Regions from separate parts of the Ensifer sp. GW823-FHT05D09 genome, predicted to be linked through region 2. Evidence: predicted binding sites of a transcription regulator. Region 2 holds the regulator's gene; each other region holds the start of a gene.
The links. The regulator LexA, encoded in region 2, represses DNA repair genes until DNA is damaged. The targets are predictions, from matches to a motif close to TGTTCNNNNTGTGTTCNG.

Region 1 (6,614 bases), on a different contig from region 2:
AAGCTCAACGTCAGACCCCCAATATAAGACGCATCACTATCGCACCTTTGTTAGGCGAGGCCCTGGCCCGGACGGCGAGAGAACAAAGCGTTTCAAGCCTTTTCAGCTAGAGCGCTTCATCTTTAAACGGAAGCATTCTGCCGGAGGGAATTTCGGCCAGAACCAAGTCGGCTGGCGAAGAGCGCAGCAGAAGCTGCGGTCGAGACGGACGCCGCCGGTAATGGCCGAAATTCATCCGGCCCTTCGGGTTGGCTGAAAACGGCCGTCCACTGTGTCGGATGGCTTGACCGATGGGTCCGCATCGCTCTGCGCCATCCTTCGTGTGGAACGGCCGTTTTGAGCCAACAGAATCGCTTCCGTTTAAAGATGAAACGCTCTAAGTCGACGCGTGGCGCGACACCCACCGTCATGCCTCCCTTGAGCATCCCGCTTTCAATCGGAATCTCTGAAGGCGCATATATGCTCTCGAATCAGAGTGCTGGCGCAGCCTTGGTGCGTTCTTCTGGACGCACGGCGCCCCAACGTCGCAGACGGTTGCCGCCTACCCATGCTGCAGAAGATGGGTGCGTCGCGCGAGGCCGGGCTCACGCGACGCACAGGATTGTCAGCGCGTCAGGCGCTTGTAGGTGACGCGCTTCGGGTTGACCGAATCCGGGCCGAGGCGGCGGATCTTGTCCTTCTCGTAGTCTTCGAAGTTGCCTTCGAACCATTCGACCTGGCTGTCGCCCTCGAAGGCGAGGATATGGGTCGCCAGGCGGTCGAGGAACATGCGGTCGTGGCTGATGATAACAGCGCAACCGGCAAAGTTTTCGAGCGCGATCTCAAGTGCCGCCAGCGTCTCGGTGTCGAGGTCGTTGGTCGGTTCGTCGAGCAGCAGCACGTTGCCGCCATTCTTCAGCATCTTGGCGAGGTGAACGCGGTTGCGCTGACCACCCGAGAGATTGCCGACCTTCTGCTGCTGGTCGCCGCCCTTGAAGTTGAATGTCGAGCAATAGGCGCGCGAGTTCATTTCGTATTTGCCGAGCTTGATGACTTCGGCGCCGCCGGAAATTTCTTCCCAGACGGTCTTGTTGCCGTCGAGCGCGTCGCGGCTCTGGTCGACATAGCCCAGATGCACCGTGTCGCCGATACGGATCGAGCCGCTGTCTGGCTGTTCCTGACCGGTGATCATGCGGAACAGCGTCGTCTTACCGGCGCCGTTCGGACCGATGATGCCGACGATGCCGCCCGGCGGCAACTTCAGCGATAGACCGTCGATCAGGAGGCGGTCGCCATAGCCCTTGGTGACGCCGTCCATTTCGATGACCACCTGACCGAGACGCTCGCCGACCGGGATGATGATCTGCGCATCACCAGGACGCTGGTTTTCCGCCGCGTTGACCAGTTCGTCATAGGAGCGGATACGCGCCTTCGACTTGGCCTGGCGGGCCTTCGGGCTGGAGGCGATCCATTCCTGTTCGCGGGCGATCGCCTTCTGGCGGGACGCTTCTTCGCGGCCTTCCTGCTGCATGCGTTTGGCCTTGGCGATCAGGTAGGCCGAATAGTTGCCTTCGTAGGGAATGCTGCGGCCGCGGTCGAGCTCGAGAATCCAGCCGGTGACGTTGTCGAGGAAGTAACGGTCGTGGGTGATCATCAGCACGGCGCCGGGATATTCGCGCAGGTGCTTTTCGAGCCAGGCGATCGTCTCGGCGTCGAGGTGGTTGGTCGGTTCGTCGAGCAGCAGCAGGTCGGGCTGCGACAGAAGCAGCTTGCAGAGTGCGATACGGCGCTTTTCACCGCCCGAAAGGCTGGTGACATCGGCATCACCAGGCGGGCAGCGCAGCGCTTCCATCGCCATTTCGACCTGGCTTTCCAGATCCCAGAGGTTCTGGCTGTCGATGATGTCCTGAAGCTTTGCGCCCTCTTCCGCCGTCTCGTCGGAATAGTTCATCATCAGCTCGTTGTAGCGCTCGACGATCGCGGTCTTGGCGGCGACGCCTTCCATGGCGTTTTCGAGCACGGTCTTGGTCGGGTCGAGCTGCGGCTCCTGCGGCAGGTAGCCGATGGTCGCGCCTTCGGCGATCCAGGCCTCGCCGGTGTATTCCTTGTCGAGGCCGGCCATGATGCGCAGCACGGTCGACTTACCGGCGCCGTTCGGGCCGAGGATACCGATCTTCGCGTCCGGGTAGAACGACAGATGAACGTTCTCCAGGACCTTCTTAGCGCCGTAGGACTTATTGAGCCCGGCCATATGATAGATGAACTGACGTGCCATAAAGGAAAGCTCCGCATGGAAGGAAATTTGCCCGCTATGTAGGCGAATTAGTGCAAAGGGGCAATCGCCAAAGGCGCTTGCCCCTGCCTATCCCATGCCAGTGAGGCTTGTCAGCCGCTATCCTCGGCCAGCCGCGTCGGCAAAGCCCTTGGCGCATTTGAACTCCGTCGGCCCCGCCGCCTGGATCAGCGGCGTGAGGCCGGATTTGCCCGAGATGTCTCCAGTCAGCCCGATCGTCAGGCCGGTGATGACGCTGCGCCCCGCGACGGTCTGGCAGCGCATACGCACCCGATCGCCGGCACCTTGGCCAAAGCTCTGGTCGAACGCCTGCTTGATCGCCGTCTCGTCGAGCTCTGAGCCGATGCGTCCTCTGAAGAGCGCGCCCACGGCCGACCGGTTGAGCTCCTCGAGCATGCGAAGCTGCGCGGCAAAATAGTCGTCGACCGTACCCCCCTGGCAGGTTCCGCTGCGCAACCATTGATGACGGTCGAGCCCGGATTGGACACCGGGCATCGCGATCAGCAGCCGCGCAGCGGTATCATCAGCCATGGCAAGCTTCGGCAGATCGAGCCAATCACCCTTGCGGTCTTGGCTGCGCATCTCGGCCGCCACGCCGCAATAGCTCTTGCGCAACGGCCAAAGCCCATGCAGCGACAGGTTGGTGGCATCGAACCGTTCCGCCGTCTGGCTGGCGCATTCCTTGCGCTCAGGCCGCGTCTCGCAGAAGCCCGGCTGCCAGCTGACGGCGAGCACGTAGTCCGTTCGGGACGAGCCACTATCCGCTCCAGCGTTGACCTTCTCCTGCGCCAAGGCAAAGGACGACGGGGCAAGCAGCATCGCCATCGCCATCGCAACAATTGTCATTGGACTTGATATCGCTTTACTCCAACATGCCATGACACTCTCCCGATAAAACAAAACGGGAACAAATATCGCTCAAAACGGGAAAATTGCAACTGGTAATTACAGGTCCGGGAAATCGCTTGTGACCTCATGCGTAGAGATCACCAAGCAGCGATTGCCTTTCCCATGCAAATCGATTTGATATCGGCAAAGCTGACGATTGGTCCGGGAGAAGGCATGTTCGGGCAGGTGAGGACGCATCAAAGCCCGACAGGCGCTACCTTGAGCTGGCGCCACTTTCCGGCAACGATCGACGCGCGCGGCATTGTTCTTGTCAGCCACGGGCTTGCCGAACATTCCGGCCGCTACGCCCGTTTCGCGGAAGTGATGGCCGCCCACGGCTTCCACGTCTACGCCCATGACCATCGCGGCCACGGTGCGACCCGCGCGCCGGATGCGCCGCTTGCGATGTTCTCGAACCGGGATGGCCTCGACAAGGTGTTTGCCGACATCAAGGCGATGCGCGCCCTTGCGACTGCCGCCCATCCGGGCCTGCCGGTCATTCTCTTCGGCCATTCCATGGGCGGGCTGATTGCGCTCAACGCTGCCGAGACCGATCCTGATCTCTATGACGCGCTTGCTGTCTGGAACTCGAATTTCCGTCCGGGCATTGCCGGGCGCGGCGGCCAATTGATCCTGAAGATCGAAAAGGCGCTCAAGGGCTCGGATGTGCCGAGCCCGCTACTCTCCAAGCTCACCTTCGGCGCCTGGGGTCAGGCGATCAAGGATCGCAAGACCGATTCCGACTGGCTGTCGCGCGACGAGGCGGAAGTGGCGAAATATATCGCCGACCCGCTTTGCGGCTTCGACGCGACAGTATCGCTGTGGCTGGACCTGATGCGGCTCGCCTTTGCCGGCGCGCGCGCAGACCGGCTGGCGCGCCTGCCGGCCAACCTGCCCGTCCATCTCGTCGGCGGCAGCGCCGACCCCTCGACCGAAAATGGCGGCGCCATTCGCTGGCTCGGCAGCCAAATGAAGGCGCGCGGCATGACGAATGTGTCGGTGACCATTCACGAGGGCATGCGCCACGAGACGCTCAACGAGATCGGCCGCGAGAAGGCGACCGCGGATTTTGCGGCCTGGTGCCAATCCGCCGTCGACAGGTCCGCCGCCAAGGCTGCGGCCGACAAGGTCGCCGTCGGCAAGAGGTCCTGACCCGAAATCACCATGGCAGACATGTCCCTCCCCAAGACCGCCAATGCCAACGACCGCATCTCCTTCGGCCTGACGCTGATGGTGCTTTCGGTGCTCCTGTCGCCGCTGATCGACATTTTCGCCAAGCTCGCGATCGCAACCGTGCCGTCGGCGCAGATCACCGCCGTGCGCTTCATCCTGCAGGTCGTTTTCATCCTGCCGATCGTCGTGGTGCGCGGCAGCCTGTTCGACCTTACCTGGCGCAAGACCGGGCTGCATGCGCTGCGCGGCGGCCTGCTTGTCGTCACCATGCTCTCCTTCATCACCACGCTGAAGGTGATGGAGGTGGCCGATGCCATCGCCATCTTCTTCGTCGAGCCGATCATCCTCACCATCCTCGGCAGCATCTTCCTGAAGGAAACCATCGGCTGGCGGCGCTACACCGCCTGCGCCGTCGGTTTCCTCGGCGCGCTGCTCGTCATCCAGCCGAGCATGCAGGAAGTGGGGCTGATCGCGCTGCTGCCGATCGTCGCCGCCTTCGGCCTTGCCGTGTTCCTGCTGGTGACGCGCATGGTGGCGCAGAACGAAGACCCGTGGTCGATGCAGTTCCATGCCGGCATCTGGGGCGGACTTTTCTGCCTCGTTCTGCTGTGGCTGGGCGAAGGCACCGGATCCGCTGTTCTCGATCCGGTGTGGCCCGAGGGCAATGCCTGGTACTACCTGCTCGGCGTCGGCGTCACCGCCACCATTTCGGGCGTGCTCGGCGTCTATGCCTATCGCTCGGCCCCTGCTTCCGTGCTGGCGCCGCTGCAATATCTTGAAATCGTCTCGGCGACGATCTTCGGTTGGCTCGTCTTCGGCGACCTGCCCGACGCGCTGAAATGGCTGGGCATTTCCATCATCATCGGCTCCGGTCTCTACATCATCTGGCGGGAGCGCCGGATCGACAAGACTGCGAGCATCGCTCCGGTTTCGCCGGCAATCTGAAATAAGCAATCTGAAAACAAAAGAATGACTATCGGGAGGAAAACATGAAAACTGGAGGTCAGCTCGTCGTCGACGCACTCGTCGCCAACGGCGTCAAGCGTATCGCCTGCGTACCCGGCGAAAGCTATCTGGCGGTGCTGGATGCGCTCTATGACACCGACATCGATGTCGTCGTCTGCCGCCAGGAGGGAGGCGCTGCGATGATGGCCGATGCCTGGGGCCGCCTCTCAGGCGAGCCCGGCATCTGCATGGTCACGCGCGGCCCCGGCGCCACCAATGCGTCCGCCGGCCTGCATGTCGCCAAGCAGGACTCCATCCCGATGATCCTGTTCATCGGCCAGGTGCAGAGCGAGGCGCGCGAGCGCGAAGCCTTCCAGGAGATCGAGTATCGCCGCGCCTTCACCGAAGTCGCCAAATGGGTCGGCGAGATCGATGATCCCGCCCGCATCCCGGAATTCGTCACCCGCGCCTTTGCGGTCGCAACCTCCGGCCGGCCGGGCCCCGTCGTGCTGACGCTGCCTGAGGACATGCTGACCCGCAGCGCCGATGCGCCGGCGGCAAAGGCCTACCAGCCGGTCGAGGGCCATCCTGGCCCCTCCCAGATCAAGACGCTTGGCGCGCTCCTCGAAGGCGCCAAGCGCCCGATCGCCATCCTTGGAGGCACGCGCTGGACGGCGGCGAGCGTCGCCGAATTCCAACGCTTCGCCGAGCGCTGGAGCCTGCCGGTCGGCTGCTCCTTCCGCCGCCAGATGCTGTTCGACCATCTGCATCCGAATTACGCCGGCGATGTCGGCATCGGCATCAACCCGGCGCTGGCGAAGGAAATCAAGGAAGCCGATCTCGTGCTTCTCGTCGGCGGGCGCTTCTCCGAAATGCCCTCGTCCGGCTACACGCTGATGGATAGCCCGTACCCGCGACAGACGCTGGTTCATGTGCATCCGGATGCCGCCGAACTCGGCCGCGTCTACCGATCGGAACTGCCGATCGCCGCCAGCCCGCGCGATTTCGTTTCCGCCCTCGAAGGCCTTGCGCCGGCAGCCGAACCGGTCTGGTCGGCGCGCACAAGGGCGATGCACGAAGGCTATCTCAAGTGGTCGACACCGCCGGAAACCGGCCCCGGCGACGTGCAGATGGGCCCGATCATGAACTGGATCGAGGCGAACACGCCTGAGGACACGATCTTTACCAACGGCGCCGGCAACTACGCCACCTGGGTGCATCGCTTCCACCGCTTCCGCCGGTATGCGACGCAGGCAGCGCCAGCGTCGGGCTCGATGGGCTACGGCCTTCCGGCAGCGGTTGCCGCCAAGCACCTGCATCCGGAGCGCGAAGTCAT
Region 2 (6,614 bases):
GAGGCTATCTGCGAAGAGAAAGCGCTTGATTGAGCATCGGGCGCCCACTCCACGCTGAGGGTGGGCCCAATGCATGGCTTGGGCAATCATGGCGCGGGGCTCTATGGTCTCAAATTGCCGGTGCAGCAAATTTCAGCCGTTGCTAGCCTAGCCCCACCTGAGCAACCAGTAATCTGGAGGTGGTGACAACGCGACGCGCTGCCGCCGATCAGAAATCAGCCGCTCGTTGCCGCATTGGGAAAATGCGCGGCCTGCTCAATTCTCCTGAACGGAAACGCCGCCCTCGCCAATCTTGATCTCGACACCGGCAGGTTTCGTTTCCTCACGATAAGCATAGACGCCGAGCCCGATGACGGCGACAGCGAGCACGGCGATGACGAGATAGAGGCTATTACGGTTCATTCAGCAGTTCCTCACTTGGTTACGCGAATGGGTAACTAGGCTGCCATCGTCGAAAGGCAACGGTGCGATCGTCGGGTGCGTTGGGCTCAAGGGATCCATGGCTCTGACGAAGATCAGATTCGGTTTCCGTGCGTAGGCAGCGTATCCCTTTTCCCTAGCACCCTTTGTGCCTGACGCGCTGACCCGCGCCCTCGGTGGGCGAGTGACAATCGCTGCAAGTGCGATGCATGATTGAGCCGCCGACTCATTCTAATTTGCTCCTCATGCCGCGACGTCACTCATCTGTGGGCTATCGCCTTTGCAGGCATGCCCGGCTTCGCGGGCTGCCAAGATTCGGGGCACACCTGGCGCAGCAGTGGCGATGTCAGCCTGTTCCTTATTCTCCGCCGATGTCAGTTATTCTTCATGGGTGATCCGACGTGCGCGCGTGCGCTTCACGCGTTTGCGCCGCGAATAGGCATGCGCGGATCTGGCTTGCCGGCGACCTGCCCCGAAATGGTGATTCTGCCCGTATTGTCAGTGCAAAGATTATTGTCTCTAGACGACATCAGGAATGAATATTCCAGCGATGCGACCCGTATAGGTAGCGTCAAACAAAACCGACAATGGAGGAAATGACATAAAATGAAATGTAAGATCGCCCTGACTGCTCTTGCCATATTTGCCGCAACGACGGCCACCGCAAGCGCCGAGGATCTCGTCTTTCAGCTGAAGAACAAGACGAAAGCCGTTCTGACGAACTTCTATACCTCGCCGGTTGGCGTCGATCAGTGGGAAGACGATGTCTTCGGGCGGCAGGTGCTTAATCCGGGCGAGAGCATGGAAATTACCATCGCCGACGGACGCGATGTCTGCAAATACGACATGCGCTTCGAATTCGAGGAAGGCTCCGGTCTCGACACGACCGAAGACATGCAGGACCTCTGTGAGTTGGGCGAGTACTCCATTCACGAATGAAAATTATCGAGCGCGTAAAACGCTCAACCTGACCACTTACGTCTCGCTACCTCTTGGGTGGCGAGACGTTCAAGCACAAGAAGGCCTGTCCAGCAGAAAGACAGCCATCATCATCTGGCTTAGTGATAGCGACGGATCAAGCCAACGAGCTTGCCCTGTATCTTGACGCGGTCCGGGCCGAAGATGCGCGTCTCGTAGGCCGGATTGGCCGCCTCGAGTGCAATCGATGCGCCTTTGCGCCGGAAGCGCTTCAACGTCGCTTCCTCGTCATCGACAAGTGCGACGATGATGTCGCCGGGGTTTGCCGTCGTGGCATTGCGGATGATCACCGTGTCGCCGTCGAAGATGCCGGCCTCGATCATCGAATCACCCTTCACTTCAAGGGCGTAGTGCTCGCCGCTGCCGATCATATCGAGCGGCACGGTAATATCGTGCGTGTTGTTCTGTATTGCCGAGATCGGTACGCCGGCGGCAATGCGGCCCATGACCGGAACCGAGACGGAGCTGTTGTCTGCCACCGGCGGCGCTTTTGCGGTAACCGGGGCAGGGGCGGGAGGTTTGCCGAGACTTCCCTCGATGACGCTTGGTGAAAACCCGCGACGCGGCTGAGCGCTTCCCGCGTAAGCTTCCGGCAGCTTGATGACCTCAAGCGCCCGGGCGCGGTTGGGAAGGCGTCGAATGAAACCGCGTTCCTCGAGCGCCGTAATCAGCCGGTGAATGCCCGACTTCGATGCCAGGTCGAGTGCATCCTTCATCTCGTCGAAGGACGGCGGAACACCGGACTCCTTCATGCGTTCGTGGATGAAAAGAAGCAATTCCTGTTGCTTGCGGGTCAGCATGGCAAGTCGCTCCAGAGGCGTGAAACAAATCAAGAACAGACACTATCTGTTCCATATGTGTTCCGCAAGTGCCTAAAATTCCGTGAATGTTGTATCAATCGTGCGCCTATCCGCTGCCTCGATGCTGGGTATGCCATGCGGAGCTGCCATGCCTCGCGCTTTTTACCGAATGAGGATGCAATGAAAACGCTGATTCGGATCCTGTCGACGATCGTTATCGCAGCGACCGCCGTCCTCGGGTTTCGCTGGTATCAATATGTCGACAACAGGCAGAGCCCGTTCGATGAAGTCGGCATCGCATTGAATGCGATGATGCCGGGGCCGGTCCGCCAGTGGGGTTGTGACCGGTTAAAGTTCACCTTTGGCAAAGGATTGCCACCACGAGGGTGTGCCACGAGCGATGGTAAAGAATGGAAGTAGCGCCGAGATAAGCGGTTGGGACAGCGGGCATGTCGAGGAGAGGGCGTTTCAAGCCGGCTGCGTTGCCGAACAGGCGTCCTCGAACTCCTTCACGGTCTCGGCAGAGTTGTCCTCCGGCAGCACGGCATCTGCCGCGTCGGTCGCCACCGGCGTGTCGCCTTGGTAGACGAATGACTGGATATAATAGGCGATCGAGCCTTTCCAGACATTCCGACCGTCGATCTGCTGGCAGGGGATGGCCGATTCGAAGTCCGTTTGCAGGTCGTCGACCGTGGCCGCGCTAAGGGCGATGTGGGGCGATGCGATAATCGAGGCGATAAGCAAGGCTGCAAGCACGATGGACGTCCGCTAGGTCAGAAGTGGTGCCGATAGATTGGTTAACGATGTGAACCGTGCTTTCGTTCCGGAGTCCAGCAAGCAGGCCGCGTACCCATGCCGTGTTCAACAGTTCTTTGCGAAAGGCGACGATCGCTCTTCAAGCTGTGGCAGCGAAGACACGAAGATTGTTTGGAAGAGCGAGTGTTTCGGGGCGTTTGTTGCTTCTCCGGCATCGGCCCCGAGCGGCATGGCTGGCGGCAGATCGGCCTTGGGGGTCGCGACGGGAGACGACTGGCAAGCGCCGCCGGCAGTGTTTCCTGTGTCTGCGGGAAGGTTCACGCGCCGGTCGGGTGTGCTGCGGAGCCGGCATCATTGCTGGTTTCTTGTCGCGGGACCAGTCGCCCTTGATGTGCGGAGACGTGCACATCCGGTCCGACTGGCCACTGATAAAACCTAAAGGCGTATTTGATTTTCGAGGTTGGAGCGGCTGCCTTACTTTTTGTCTTTCTTGCCCAAAGAGAAGCTGCTGCCTGCAAGCTTCACCTGGGAGCCTTCTGGCGTAACGGCGGCCTTGACGGTCTTGTCCTTCTTGGGCTTTCTAACCTCGCGGTTGCTTCGCACTTGACCTTTTGCCATGTTCGTCTCCTTGGAAAGGCGTGCCGGGGAGCCCATGTGGGCGCCGAATGACCGGCGGACTAGCGTGCATTGATACGGCCGGAAGTCAATGACGGCGCTCGGTGTGCATTGGTTCGGGCGGGCGCCATGGCCTGAAATGAAGTCAATGCTCCGCTGGCGTGATTATAACACCGACTCTGTTATTTGCCGCGCCCCTGAGAGGCTGTCGTGGGCCCAATCACGGCGGCGACCTCGGTGATCTTGTTGGCCGGAAATCCGCCTCGTTCGGCATGTTCGCGAATAACGTCGGCGCTTGGCGCCTCGTGGACGCAGTAGATCTTGTCGCCGGCGACATAGCTGGTGATCCATGTGTAGGGGACGCCGAGATCTGCAACGACTGCGTTGGATTTCGCCGACAGCGCGCAGAGGTCGTCCTGACTAAGCTTGTCGGCTCCGGGTACTTCGCGCTCTATGATGAAGGTGGGCATCGCTCAGTTCCTCAACTGTTGGATGACTACATATGAAGGCGCCCTAATGAAGCGGGAGTCAACGTTTTCGGTTGCCATAAGCTGTTTCACGGCGAATTCGCCGAATGTATCCCGATCCGGTCGAAAGCCGCGTTCCGGCCAGATTTGAAGCAAGCCGCATCAAACGGCCAGAGGATTCACAACCCTCGTCCTATCGAGATTGCTGTGCTGCCGGATCGTGTTTGATAGTCCCAGCGCGACGCTTTCGCACCTTGGCCCAAGAATTGGCGGTCGCACGGACGAGCTGTCGCTCTCCGTGACAAAAAAAGAACGCGCCTCAGTAGCTGAGGCGGAAGCCGCCGGGGCTGGCTGCCGATGGATCTGGTTCCGGCGAAGGCCCTTGCCATTGGGCGTAGGTCGTGTTGGCGTCGCCAGTGCTTGCGCAGCCCGACAGCGTCAGAACAGCAAAAAAAGCGGCTGTCGTCAGATATTTAAGAGGCATGGTTTTCTCCAGTTGTGGGAGATTGCCCAGGCCTCGAAGGGCCGGAATCAGACTTTCACCCAATTCCTTCGGGATGGCAAGCGGACCTGGCGCCCGCCTTCCAAATGCGTGCCTGAATACCAGCGCGACGGCAGCACGTGCGCGCCAAAGGGGCAATCGGAAACCGCTCGAACATTCGCGGTTTCGATCGAGCTCGACGTCGAATGGCAAGAAATGAGACAGTGGATGGCGGAGGAGGTGGGATTCGAACCCACGGTACGCTTTCACGCACGCCGGTTTTCAAGACCGGTGCCTTAAACCGCTCGGCCACTCCTCCGGGCACGGCGTTATTGCGCGAAGGCTTGTTACTTTGCAAGATTTAACATGCGTCGGCGGCAAGATTTTCTGAGCGCGTGAGCTTGTCCATCCGTCTTGGTAACCATTCGTAAACCATAACCGGAGATTTCGGGCGCTCGGCTGTTCGCCGGTTCGCATTTTTGCCTTGTTGCTGTCATGATTAATCGACTGTTCCGTTTCGGGACGCCGAGATTTCCGCTTGGGGGCAAGAGTGGAAGGTTTCGAGTACGGCTTGTTCGAATGATGTTGTGGGACAGATGACATCCAGTAAAAATGCGGCATATCTGATCAAGGGACTGCGCCTTGCGGCGGTTCCCGTGCTTTGCGCAACGCTTGCGGCGTGCGGATCGACGTCCAGTATCAAGAAGAGCAAGCCGAGGAGCAAAGAATACTTTGCTGAGTCGGTTTATGGCGTGAAGGCGAGCCCCCGTGTCGCCACCGGCAAGAACATCCCGAAGGGCGGTGGCCGGTTCCAGGTCGGTAAAGCCTATCAGGTCAAGGGCAAATGGTATCAGCCGAAGGAAGATTTCGGCTACAACAAGACCGGTGTCGCGTCCTGGTATGGTTCGGCTTTCCATGGTCGCCTGACCGCCAATGGCGAGGTCTACGACAAGCTCCATCTTTCGGCGGCCCATCCGACATTCCCGTTGCCGAGCTATGCGCGTGTCACCAACACCGAAAACGGCACCTCCGTCATCGTTCGGGTGAATGATCGCGGCCCCTATGAATATGGCCGGATCATCGACGTATCCTCGAAGACGGCGGATCTGCTCGACATCAAGCAGAAGGGCAGTGCCAAGGTTCGGGTGCAATATGTCGGTCGCGCACCGCTCGAAGGCAACGACATGCCCTACCTCATGGCGTCCTATGTCAAGAAGGGCGACCGTAGCCCGGGCGTCATGCCGGAAGGCCAGATTGCAACAGGCGTGATGGTTGCCTCGAATGAGCCCATGCGCAATCAGCTCGGAACGCTCACCATTCCGTCCAAATCGTCTCTTGATGAAAGCAGCCCGGTGACGGCCCTTGCGGCACCCGTTCCGCAGTTTTCCGCACCGCAGTCGCTGGAAGAATTCGTGATGCTGCCGGAGATCGGGCCGATCCCGCGCGAGCGGCCGGAATACATTCCGATGCCGGACGGCAATATGGCCTATGCGGCCGCTTACGTGGAAGTGCGGGTGAGCGATGCCAAATCGCCGTTTGAAGCGATCATGGTCGAGACCAATCCGCTTACACCCGAATCCATCGTTGCCCATGCCAAGCGTGAAGGCAGAACCGGCTCGATCCGGTAGATCGGGACGTTGTGCCATTCTGACGACGCTGCTATGCCCAATGGGAAGCCGGAGTTTCCCATGCGCTTGAAGATGCTTTCGGTCGTGTTTGGTTGCGCGGCATTGCTTGCGGGGGCTGCCGCGGCTCAGACGCCACCGGTGGCGTTCGACACCAAGGCCAAACAGATCCTGTTGGTGGATGCGGAAACCGGCACCGTCCTGTTCTCCCGCGCCGAGAACGACCCCGTTCCACCCGCCTCGCTTGCGAAGTTGATGACGATGGAAGTCGTCGCCGAGGCGATCGCCAAGGGTGAACTGTCGGCCGAAACTGTCTTCGAGGTTTCGGAACACGCCTGGCGCACCGGCGGCGCACCGTCCGGCACTTCGACGATGTTCGCGGCGTTGAAGTCACGCATCCGCGTGGCCGATCTGCTGCAAGGGGTGGCCGTTCAGCTTGCCAATGATGCCTGCATCATCCTTGGCGAGGGGA
Region 3 (6,614 bases), on a different contig from region 2:
TGGCTAATTCATGCCCCGCTCATGGAGAATCTGCGTCCAGAGTTTCGCCTCCGCGACATAGGCTGTCCGGATTGCGCAAAGGCCGATAATGCGGTGGTTTCAAGCGCTTCTGGTGCTGCGGATCGCGCATTATGCACGGGCGCTCCGCTCGATAGAGACAGTGTGCATGCGTCGTGCGAAACAGTTTCCTCACGACGCGTGGTAATTCAAGTCGGCCAAGACTGCGCAACCATTCTTGACCGGGTCCACTAAAGCGCGTCGCGATCTTTCAGATACGCTTGGCGCGCTTTATGTTCTTGTTTCTGCGCCTGTCGTTATCGCAAAACCGCGGCACACTTTTGCGCCATGCTTTGGGGAAACGGACGCTTGACGTGCGGTCGGCGAGTGATCGCGCCGCACGTCAAGATGGAAGTGGCGTCCTCAGATGCGCGGTTCCACCTCGGAGGCAAGCGGGATCGAGGGCTGGGCGCCACGCTTGAGGCAGGCGAGCGATCCGGCAACGGCGGCACGACGGAGCGCGTCGGGAAAGGCGAGCTTCTCGTCGAGGCTTGCGGCGAGATAACCGCAGAACGTGTCGCCGGCGCCGACGGTGTCGACCGGATCGATCTTCAGGCCACGGGCGCGATGGACCTCGCCCTCGTGCACGGCGACGACGCCTTCGGCACCCAGCGTGACAATAACGGTGTGACCGGTTTCGGCGTGCAGCGTCTTCATCGCCTCTTCCCGTTCAGTGCTTCCGATGCCGGTCTTGCCGGCCAGAAGTTCGAACTCCGTTTCGTTGGCGATGACGATATCGGCCAGTCGACCGAGGCGGGCCGCTTCCGGGGTTAGGGGCGCGATGTTGATGACCGAGCGAATGCCTTTGCGTCGTGCCTCGGCGAGCGCCTTTTCCACCGATGCGGCCGGGATTTCCAGCTGCAGCATCAAGGTGTCGCCAGCGTGCATGCCGTCGACGGCGGCAACGGCATCGGCTTCGTTGACGGTCGCGTTGGCGCTGGCGACGACGACGATGACATTCTCGCCGTCACCGCCGACGAGAATGTGGGCCGTGCCTGTCGGCTCGTCCACCGTTTTGGTCAACGACAGGTCGGCGCCAGCTTCCTTCAGCAGTTCGAGCGCGCCATCGGCAAAGCTGTCCGAGCCGACGGCGCCGGCCATGTGGACGATGGCGCCGGCGCGGCGGGCGGCCAGCGCCTGGTTAGCGCCCTTGCCGCCGGCCGCTGTCGAAAAGCCCGAGCCGGCAACGGTTTCACCCGGCTTCGGCAGGCGCGCGGTCGTGGCGATCAGGTCCATGTTGATAGACCCAAAAACAGTGATCATGTGAAGATGTCCCGTCGATTTGCTGATTTTGGCCGGAGAGTGCCCGAGACCGTCAGTCCTCGTCAACCACCCTGAGGCGCAATTGCCCGACGCGATTGTCGACCGCATGACGTGGTTCGTCGTCCGGCCGACCGGCGCCATCGGCCTGAAGCTCCAGCGCCTCGATCTTGGCACCGCGGCGCGCAAGCTTGCCCGAAGAGATCAGGATCTCCTCGACATCCTTCTGGCTCATGGCAAAGTGGCCCTGCAATTTGCGAACCCGTTCATCGAGGCGCGTCAGGTCCTCCATCAGTCGCGCGACCTCGCCCTGGATGAGATGCGCCTGCTCGCGCATGCGGGCGTCCCGCAGGATCGACTGGATAACCTGGATCGACAACAGCAGCAGCGATGGCGAGACGATGACGATGCGCTGCCGGTGCGCTTTCTGGACGATCGCTTCGAAGTGCTCGTGGATCTCGGCGAAGATCGATTCGGAGGGAACGAAGAGGAAAGCCGTCTCCTGCGTCTCACCGGGGATCAGGTATTTGCTGGCGATATCGCGGACATGCACCTCCATGTCGCGGCGGAAGAGCTGCACCATCTGCTGGCGCCGCTCCGGGGTGGCCGCGTCGCGCATGCCGTTCCAGGCTTCGAGCGGAAATTTCGCGTCGATCACCAGCGGCGGCTGGTCGTTGGGCATGCGGATGGTGCAATCCGGGCGGGCACCGTTGGAAAGCGTCGTCTGGAAGGCAAAGGCCCCCATCGGCAGGCCGTCGGCGACGATCGTTTCCATGCGTGACTGGCCGAAGGCGCCGCGCGTCTGCTTGTTCGTAAGGATCGCCTGCAGCCCGGCCATGTCCTTCGCCAGCGACTGGATGTTGTTCTGGGCGGTGTCGATGACGGCAAGCCGCTCCTGCAATCGCCGCAGGTTTTCGTGCGTTGCCTTGGTCTGCTCGCTGATCGAGGTGCCGATCCTGTGGGTCATGCCGTCGATGCGCTGGCTCAGCGTCTGGTTTAGTTCCGCCTGGCGGGTGCCGAAAACGTCGGCCATGGCGGCAATGCGACCCTGCATTTCCGCTTGTGCCGCCAGAAGCATGGCCATCTGTTCGTGACGCTCGTCGTCACCTGCCCGACGCCGCCGCGAAACGGACATCAGCACGAAGCCGACGGCCAGCACGGCCAAAAGCATGCCGAAGTGAACGACGGTGACCGGCACGGTGCCGACGAGAAAGACGGGCTGATCGAAAGAAATGGGCGCAGGTTCCATGCGGCGAGCCTAACAGATTCTCTTTTGAAGACCAGATCAAAACAAGAACATTTGCGCCGAGCGGTTAACGAGATCCGGGCATTCGCACTGAGCACTCAAGAGTGCGCGCCAATTTTCTTGCACCGGCAAGGAAAGATCGGTTATGGGAGCGATATGACGATCAAGCCACTCATCATCCTCCCCGATCCTGTCCTGCGTCAGGTCTCGACCCCGATCGAAACCATCGACGCCGACATCCGTCGCCTGGCCGACGACATGCTCGAGACCATGTATGACGCCCCCGGCATCGGCCTTGCTGCCATCCAGATCGGCGTGGCAAAGCGCATGCTGGTGCTCGACGTCTCCAAGGAAGGCGACGAGAAGACCCCGCACGTCTTCATCAACCCCGAGATTGTCGCTTCGTCCGACGAGTATTCGGTCTATGAGGAAGGCTGCCTCTCCATTCCGGACTACTACGCAGAAGTCGAGCGTCCGGCCGAGGTGACCGTCAAGCATCTTGATCGTGACGGCAAGGAACAGATCGTCAAGGCCGATGGCCTGCTTGCGACCTGCCTGCAGCACGAGATCGATCATCTGAACGGCGTGCTGTTCATCGACCACATCTCCAAGCTCAAGCGCGACATGGTGATCCGCCGGTTCACCAAGGCCGCAAAGACCCGCGGCGCCAAGGCGATCTGATCCTCGAGCAAAGCGCTGCAGCAGCGCTTTGTCATTGAAGGGCTTGATTTGAGGCGCGTAAACCCGTTTGAAGGGACCTGATTTCAAACGGTCGGAGTACGCGCCTTGTCGCTTCGCATCATCTTCATGGGAACGCCGGAATTTTCCGTGCCGACGCTAGCAGCACTTGCCGGCGCCGGTCACGAGATCGTCGCCGTCTATACCCAGCCTCCCAGGCCCGGCGGCCGCCGCGGGCTCGATCTGCAGAAGTCGCCCGTACACCAGGCAGCCGAACTGCTCGGCATTCCCGTACTGACGCCTGTCAATTTCAAGGACGAGGCCGACCGCCAGACCTTCCGCGAGTTCGATGCGGATGTCGCCGTCGTCGTTGCCTATGGCCTGCTCCTGCCCGAAGCGATCCTGACCGGAACGCGGCTCGGCTGCTACAATGGCCACGCCTCCCTGCTTCCGCGCTGGCGCGGTGCGGCTCCGATCCAGCGCGCCATCATGGCCGGAGACCATGAGACCGGCATGATGGTGATGAAGATGGACAAGGGGCTCGATACCGGTCCGGTCGCGCTCACCAAGGCCGTGCAGATCGGTGAGGCGATGACCGCGGGCGAGTTGCACGACAAGCTGATGCAGGTCGGCGCCACCTTGATGAAGGAGGCGATCGGCAAGCTTGAGGCCGACGATCTGCCGCTGACCGAGCAGGCGGAAGAAGGTGTTGTCTACGCCCAAAAGATCAGCAAGGCCGAGACCCGCATCGATTTCAGCAAGAGCGCACGCCAAGTGCACGACCACATTCGCGGTCTGTCGCCCTTTCCGGGCGCCTGGTTCGAGCTGGGGATCGCCGGCAAGCCGGAGCGCGTCAAGGTTCTGAATTCCGAGCGTGTGGCGGGCGAAGGGCCCGCCGGCACCGTTATCGACGACAGCCTGACCATTGCCTGCGGCGAAGGGGCCGTGCGGCCGACGCGGCTGCAGCGGGCCGGCGGCAAGGCGCTTGATCTCGCCGACTTCCTGCGCGGCACACCCGTCGTCGCCGGCACGAGGGTCGGCTGATGCCGCGTTTTCGGCTGACCGTCGAGTATGACGGCTCTGATTATGTCGGCTGGCAGCGGCAGGATAACGGCGCCTCCGTCCAGGGCGCGATCGAAAAGGCGATCCTGTCCCTGACCGGTGAAACCGTCTCGATCCGCGGTGCCGGGCGCACCGATTCCGGCGTGCATGCCGTTGGCCAGGTGGCGCATGCGGACCTGACGCGCCAGTGGAAACCGCACACGCTGCGCAATGCGCTGAACGCCCATCTCGGCATGGCCGGCGAGGGTGTCTCGATCCTCGATGCCCAGGAGGTGACGGACGCCTTCGACGCGCGGTTTTCGGCGCTGCGCCGCCACTACCTCTACCGCATCATCTGCCGGCCGTCGCGGCTGGCGCTGGAGGCAAAACGCGCCTGGTGGGTGACGAAGCCGCTCGATCACGAGGCGATGCATGAGGGCGCGCAGCGGCTTGTCGGCCATCACGACTTCACCACCTTCCGCTCGGTCCATTGTCAGGCGACAAGTCCGATGCGCACGCTTGACCGGCTGGACGTGACCCGCTCCGGCGAGCTGATCGAAATTCGCGCGACCGCGCAAAGCTTCCTGCACAATCAGATCCGCTCCTTTGCCGGCTCGCTGAAGCTGGTGGGTGAGGGAAAATGGACGCCGGACGACCTGCAGGCGGCGCTTGAGGCGCGCGACCGGAAGGCCTGCGGCCCGGTGGCGCCGCCTGACGGGCTTTATTTCATGCAGGTCGACTACTGAGAAAGAGACCGGCGCGCGCAAACGGCGCGCGGACGTCGAGGTTGGCGTGCTGTTTGTCAGCTCGGGATCAGGCCGAAAAACCGCTGCAGAAATTCACCCATCATCATCGACGGCAGCAGGAAGAGTGCCGTCAGTGCCGTGGCCAGCAGGGTCTGGTTTCCGGTGATGATGCGCATCAGCCGGAAGAGCACACCGATGCTGACGAAGAGCAGCACCAGCCAGATCAGGCTGGTCAGCCCCTCGCTGCCGGGAATGACGAGGCGGATCGCCGCCGGCACCGCCATCGCGTAGGATAGCGGTACGGACAGCCAGTTGGTGGTGACAATGATCGGCACGACAGCGGTGGTAAAACCGAGCGGGCGGGCCAGCATGAAAATCAGCACCAGTGGCAGCAGCCAGCTGACGAGATCGACGACCAGAAGCTTGAAGACGAAGCTGAAGCCGACCGTGGTTCCCGACGGCATCGCAGAGAGGTAATAAAGCCGCCAGGACGCCCAGGTGACGGCGATCGCCGGCAGGCACCAGAGCATCGCCGCAAATGAGCGCCAGAGGCCGCTCTCGCTGAAATCGAGCCAGCGGAACCCTTCGCCATTGCCCTGGATCAGCAGCCAGAGCCCCTTGATATAGGCGAGAACCTCCTCAAGCAGCGGCATGGCCGAACCAGCTGAAGATGAAGGTTTCGTAGATTTGCGTCAGCGTTTCGAGATCGGCGACGGCGACGCGCTCGTCGACCATGTGCATGGTCTGGCCGACGAGGCCGAATTCGACGACGGGGCAATAGTCCTTGATGAACCGCGCGTCCGAGGTGCCGCCAGTGGTCGAAAGCTTCGGCTGCTGGCCGGTGACCGTTTCGACGGCGCCCGACAGAGATGAGATCAGCGCATTGTTGCGCGTCAGGAAAACGTGGCTCGGCCGTTCGTTCCAGGTGAGCTCGTAGCGGACCGGATCGCGACCCGGTCGCAATGCGCCGTCGGCCGCCGCACGGTCGAGCCGGGCGATGATCTCCGCCATCAGGCTGTCGGCGGTCCAGGTGTCGTTGAAGCGGATGTTGAAGGCCGCACTCGCCTTTGCCGGGATGACGTTGACGGCTCCGTTGCCGACGTCGATCGTCGTCACTTCCAGGTTCGACGGCTGGAAGTTTTCCGTGCCGTTGTCGAAGGGCGGGTCCATCAGCGCCTGGGTCAACTGCAGGATGCCGCGCACCGGGCTGTCGGCGAGATGCGGATAGGCCGCGTGACCCTGAACGCCGTTGACGGTGATCCGTCCGGAAAGGGAGCCGCGCCGGCCGATCTTGATCATGTCGCCGAGACGATCCGGGTTGGTCGGCTCGCCGACCAGGCAGGCATCCCAGCGTTCGCCCTTGGCGGCCGCCCAGTCGAGAAGTTTCGTCGTGCCGTTGATAGCAGGGCCTTCCTCGTCGCCGGTGATGAGGAAGGAGATCGAGCCCTTCGGGGGCCCGTGCTTTTCGATGTGGCGGGCGACGGCTGCGACGAAGCAGGCGATGCCGCCCTTCATGTCGACGGCGCCGCGGCCATACATTTCGCCGCCGGCGATGTCGGCCGAGAACGGACCGTGGGTCCAGGCAT

Region 1: AC1Q80_RS11835 (ribonuclease T2) is a predicted target of LexA. The motif match lies at 3,165-3,182, and genes of this name have one in related genera.
Region 3: AC1Q80_RS01855 (DNA recombination protein RmuC) is a predicted target of LexA. The motif match lies at 2,599-2,616, and genes of this name have one in related genera.

Annotation. Positions count from the first base shown of each region.
Region 1 is NZ_JBXAIA010000003.1:307,707-314,320, forward strand. It holds gene AC1Q80_RS11825 (ribose-phosphate pyrophosphokinase) at 1-110, shown strand, start outside; gene ettA (energy-dependent translational throttle protein EttA) at 605-2,254, opposite strand; gene AC1Q80_RS11835 (ribonuclease T2) at 2,372-3,118, opposite strand; gene AC1Q80_RS11840 (alpha/beta fold hydrolase) at 3,335-4,312, shown strand; gene AC1Q80_RS11845 (DMT family transporter) at 4,325-5,278, shown strand; gene AC1Q80_RS11850 (thiamine pyrophosphate-binding protein) at 5,323-6,614, shown strand, end outside.
Region 2 is NZ_JBXAIA010000002.1:383,970-390,583, forward strand. It holds gene AC1Q80_RS07640 (hypothetical protein) at 256-402, opposite strand; gene AC1Q80_RS07645 (hypothetical protein) at 1,027-1,359, shown strand; gene lexA (transcriptional repressor LexA) at 1,479-2,198, opposite strand; gene AC1Q80_RS07655 (hypothetical protein) at 2,379-2,618, shown strand; gene AC1Q80_RS07660 (hypothetical protein) at 2,667-2,954, opposite strand; gene AC1Q80_RS07665 (hypothetical protein) at 3,429-3,572, opposite strand; gene AC1Q80_RS07670 (DUF4242 domain-containing protein) at 3,752-4,039, opposite strand; gene AC1Q80_RS07675 (hypothetical protein) at 4,356-4,520, opposite strand; tRNA gene AC1Q80_RS07680 (tRNA-Ser) at 4,747-4,836, opposite strand; gene AC1Q80_RS07685 (septal ring lytic transglycosylase RlpA family protein) at 5,114-6,145, shown strand; gene AC1Q80_RS07690 (D-alanyl-D-alanine carboxypeptidase family protein) at 6,206-6,614, shown strand, end outside.
Region 3 is NZ_JBXAIA010000001.1:369,166-375,779, forward strand. It holds gene AC1Q80_RS01850 (ribokinase) at 421-1,320, opposite strand; gene AC1Q80_RS01855 (DNA recombination protein RmuC) at 1,373-2,566, opposite strand; gene def (peptide deformylase) at 2,720-3,244, shown strand; gene fmt (methionyl-tRNA formyltransferase) at 3,350-4,285, shown strand; gene truA (tRNA pseudouridine(38-40) synthase TruA) at 4,285-5,028, shown strand; gene AC1Q80_RS01875 (hypothetical protein) at 5,085-5,681, opposite strand; gene dapE (succinyl-diaminopimelate desuccinylase) at 5,668-6,614, opposite strand, start outside.